2 regions of the Cohnella sp. GCM10012308 genome follow, and region 1 is predicted to be linked to the other one. Evidence: predicted binding sites of a transcription regulator. Region 1 holds the regulator's gene; the other holds the start of a gene.
What was found. The regulator Rex, encoded in region 1, represses fermentation and respiration genes when NADH is low (regulators of the CRP and FNR family bind a similar motif). The targets are predictions, from matches to a motif close to TTGTGAAATATTTCACAA.

Region 1 (2,201 bases):
CGGTACGAGCAGCTTCTGGGAAGGCGTCGATCTTCCGGGCGATGCCCTGACCTGTCTCGCGATCGTCCGGCTGCCGTTCCAGCCGCCGAACCATCCGGTGACGGAGGCCAAGAGCGAGCGATTGACCGCGCAGCGCAAAAATCCGTTCATGAAGCTGTCGCTGCCGCAGGCGGTCATCAAGTTCAAGCAAGGCTTCGGCAGACTCGTGCGCACCGCTTCGGACAAGGGCATCGTCGTTTTGTACGATACCCGCGTCATCGATACGAGCTACGGCAAATACTTTTTGTATTCGCTGCCCGGCCCCAAGATGGAGCATTTGCCGCTAGCGGGCCTGGTGCCGCGCGTGCGGGAATGGCTGCATCCGGCGAATGCCGCCGCTGCCGCGGAAACGGCATCCGACGCCGAAGCTTCATCCAACGCCGAATCCCCATTGGATACGGAATCCTCATCGGATGCGGAAACCGCGCCCGCCGGCGATACGCCGCCCGCTCCGTCCGGCGAGACCGGCGTTCCGGAGACACCGGCATCCGATAAGATCAAGACCAAACGGACAAGAACTAAAAAACCGAAGCAGGAATCCGATGGGTGGGAAGGAGAAGTCTCCAGTTGAAGCAAATCAAAATTTCCGAAGCGGTCGTCCGGCGCCTTCCGATCTACCTGCGCTACCTCAACGAGCTGAGCATCAGCGACGTACAGACCGTGTCCTCGCAGGATCTCGGAGACAAGCTCGATCTCAATCCCGCCCAGATTCGCAAAGATCTCGCCTATTTCGGCGAGTTCGGGCGCAAGGGCGTCGGTTATAATGTCGGTTATCTGATCGAGAAAATCCGCCATATCCTCAACCTCGACCGCCCGATTCACGTGGCGCTCGTGGGTGCCGGGAACCTCGGCCGCGCGCTTTGCAATTACAATATGTACCTGAAGGACAATATGAAAATCGTATCGGTGTTCGACGACGATCCGGCCAAAAAAGGCGTGTCCATCGGCAATCTGACCGTTAACCCGATTCAAATGCTTCCGCATGAAGTGAAGGACAAGGAGATCTCGATCGGAATCATCACCGTGCCGGCGAGCGAAGCGCAGAAGGTCGCGGATCGCTTTGTCGAAGCGGGAATCCGGGCGATTTTGAACTTCGCGCCGACGGTGCTGAAAATTCCCGCGGGTATCCGCATTCATCACGCGGATTTTACGAGCGACCTGCTGAGCTTGGCTTATTATATGGATCACGATCTGGATGCGGACGGGGCGGAAGAGCCAGGCGTATCCGGGGACGAAGAAGGAGCGGAACAATGAAACGTTGGCTAATCGAGAACGGCATTTTTGCGGAGCTGTCCGCGGAGCGGCAAACTTTCGAAGGGTGGCTCTACGTCGAAGACGGGTATATCTCCGCATCGGGCGAAGGCGCCCCTCCGGCGGAGCTTCGCGATCAAGCGGAGGAGATCGTAAGCGGCAAGGGGCTGCTGTTCCTGCCCGGTCTGATCAATACGCACGGCCATGCGGCGATGTCGCTGTTGCGAGGCCTGGCGGACGATCTGGTGCTCCAGGACTGGCTTGAAAATCATATGTGGCCGATGGAAGCGAAGTTTACGGGCGAGGACGTCTACTGGGGAACGTCCCTGGCCGCTGCGGAAATGATTCTTAGCGGAACGACGACCTTCGTCGACATGTACGATCATATGGATAAAGTCGCCGAGGTTGCTGCCCAGGCTGGCCTGCGCGCTACGCTTACCCGCGGCGTTATCGGCCTCTGCCCGCCCGACGTCCAGACGGCGAAGCTGAACGATGCCGTGCAGTTCGCGAAGGACTGGCAAGGAGCGCAAGACGGCCGCATTCAGGTGATGATGTCTCCGCATTCGCCCTATACATGCCCGCCCGACTATATAGAACGCATCGTGGCCGCCGCGAACGAGCTCAATTTGCCGCTGCACACGCATATGTCCGAGACCGCTGCCGAAGTGGCTCTGAACGTCAAGCAATACGGCGCGCGTCCGGTCGAGCACCTGGACAAGCTCGGATTCTTTTCCCGACCTTCGCTCGTTGCCCATGCCGTACATCTGAACGACGACGAGATCGCGCTGCTCGCCGAGCGCCGCGTCGCCGTCTCGCACAATCCGGTCAGCAATCTGAAGCTCGCCAGCGGCGTGGCGAGAGTGCCGGAATTAATGCGCGCAGGCGTCACCGTCTCGCTCGGGACGGACAGC
Region 2 (2,201 bases), on a different contig from region 1:
CGGCGCCCAAGCTGTCGCGCCGCTACGGCGCGGAGAACACGCTCCTCGTCGGCATGGCCTTGATCACGGTGGGCGTAATCGTGCGGGCCGCTCCTTATTCGGCGCTGCTGTTCGCGGGCACCGTATTGATCGGCATCGGCATCGGCCTTGGCAACGTGCTCGTGCCCGCGCTCATCAAGCGGGACTTCGCGAACCGCGCCGGACTCATGACCGGTATCTACTCGGTCGCCCTTACGCTCGTCGCCGGCATCGCGTCCGGCGTCAGCATTCCGATTGCGGACGCGCCGGGCTTCGGCTGGCGCGGCGCGCTCGGCGTATGGGGGCTCGCCTCCACGCTGGCGATGATCGCTTGGCTGCCGCAGGTCAGCCGCGGCCGGCGCGAGCGGGGCGTCAGCCGCCCGGTCGTCGCGTCAGCGCGCCCGTGGCGCTCGCCATTGGCTTGGCAGGTCTCTTTGTTCATGGGCTTCCAATCGATTATTTTTTATGTCAACGTCACCTGGCTGCCGGAGCTTCTGCAGGATCGCGGCATGAGTCCGGGCACCGCAGGCTGGATGCTGTCGCTCATGCAGATCATCGGCCTGCCCGCCAACTTCCTGGCGCCGGTGCTTGCTGCGCGGCGTCCGAGCCAGCGGGGTATTATGGCGATCGTCATGACGATGCTCCTCGTCGGATACGGGGGCTTGCTTTTGGATGCCGGCACGGGACCTCTGACGGTTGCGTGGGTACTTCTGATCGGGGTCGGCGCTGGCGCAAGCTTCAGCCTTTGCCTCGTGTTTTTCTCGCTGCGCACCCGCACCGCGAGCGAGGCGACGGAGCTGTCGGGCATGGCTCAATTCGTCGGCTACCTCGTGGCGGCGGTAGGCCCCGCTTTTATCGGTTTTATCCACGACCGCTCCGGGGGATGGCAGACGCCGCTCGTGGTCATGGTCGTCGTCGTGGCGCTGGCTGCGCTGTTCGGGCTGGGCTCGAGCCGGGCCGCCTATGTATCGTCAGCTTCCGTGTCGGCCCCCAATGATTCGACAGGCGCCGACACAAAATAGACACAATTAACCTTTTTAATTTTTTTACATCTGGGGCGCAAACGGGTGTAAAATGGTGAACAAGGGTTCATTTCGACCTTCCGGATCGAATACGAAGAAGCTAAAGGAATAGCGGCACGCCTTTTTATGTGAAAAATGGTACAAATGTCGCCCGCCTCCCCGTGCCCCTTCGTCCGACGAGACGGAGAATCGCAAGAGACCGCATGACCTTACTGTAAAGGAGGACTTTGTCTCATGACTACCACACCGCAATCGCAAGGCGCCGAGCAAGCTGTCGACGCGCAGAAGGCCCAGGATGTGCTGGATCAACTGATGAAGCCGGAAGTTCAACAATCGCTCACCACGCTGGTGGACAACCTGCCCAAGCTGACCGAGATGGTGACGACGCTGACCGCGGCGTACGATTTCGCTTCCGGCCTCGCGAAGGACCAAGTTTTCATCAACGACACGAAGGCGGGAATCGTCGAGTTTTTCACGCCTGTCGTCGACAAGGCCAAGGGCCTCGCATCCGCAGCGATCGAAGCCGGCGACCGTGCCGAAGCCGACACGCAGGCTGTAGGCCTGTTCGGTCTGCTCAAAATGCTGAAGGATCCGCAAGTGCAAAAGACGCTGCGCTACACCCAAGCATTCCTGAACGTACTGGCGGAGCGCCAGCAGCAACGCTAATCCCCAAACCACTGACTCACGAACGGAGGATGGACCATGGCTAAACAAATCTTGATCCTGGGCGGCGGTTACGGCGGATTGCTGAGCGCGCTGACGGCTCGTCAGCACCTGAGCGTCCACGAAGCGGCGATTACGGTCATCAACCGTTATCCGACCCACCAGATCATTACCGAGCTGCACCGCCTGGCTGCAGGCACGATCAGCGAACCTGCTGTTGCGCTGCCGCTTGCCAAGCTGCTGAAGAACCAAGGCATCAATGTGATCATCGATACTGTCAAGGAGATCAAGCCGAACGACAAAAAGGTAACGACGGCCGGCGGCGGCTCGTACACATACGACAACCTCGTCATCGCCCTCGGCTCCGAGACGGCTTACTTCGGCATCCCCGGACTGCAAGAAAACAGCTTCGTGCTGAAGTCCGTCAGCGACGCTAACAAGATCCGCGAGCACGTACATGCGCGTCTGGATGCCTACAAGGCGTCCAAGGATCCGGCT

Region 2: the regulator Rex is predicted to act here: its motif matches at 1,167-1,184, upstream of ACFOTD_RS27450 (DUF1641 domain-containing protein).

The regions. Positions count from the first base shown of each region.
Region 1 is NZ_JBHRYU010000017.1:131,525-133,725, reverse strand. Features, by position in the region: gene dinG (ATP-dependent DNA helicase DinG) at 1-610, shown strand, start outside; gene ACFOTD_RS18875 (redox-sensing transcriptional repressor Rex) at 607-1,293, shown strand; gene ACFOTD_RS18870 (amidohydrolase) at 1,290-2,201, shown strand, end outside.
Region 2 is NZ_JBHRYU010000033.1:79,788-81,988, reverse strand. Features, by position in the region: gene ACFOTD_RS27455 (CynX/NimT family MFS transporter) at 1-1,040, shown strand, start outside; gene ACFOTD_RS27450 (DUF1641 domain-containing protein) at 1,275-1,706, shown strand; gene ACFOTD_RS27445 (NAD(P)/FAD-dependent oxidoreductase) at 1,743-2,201, shown strand, end outside.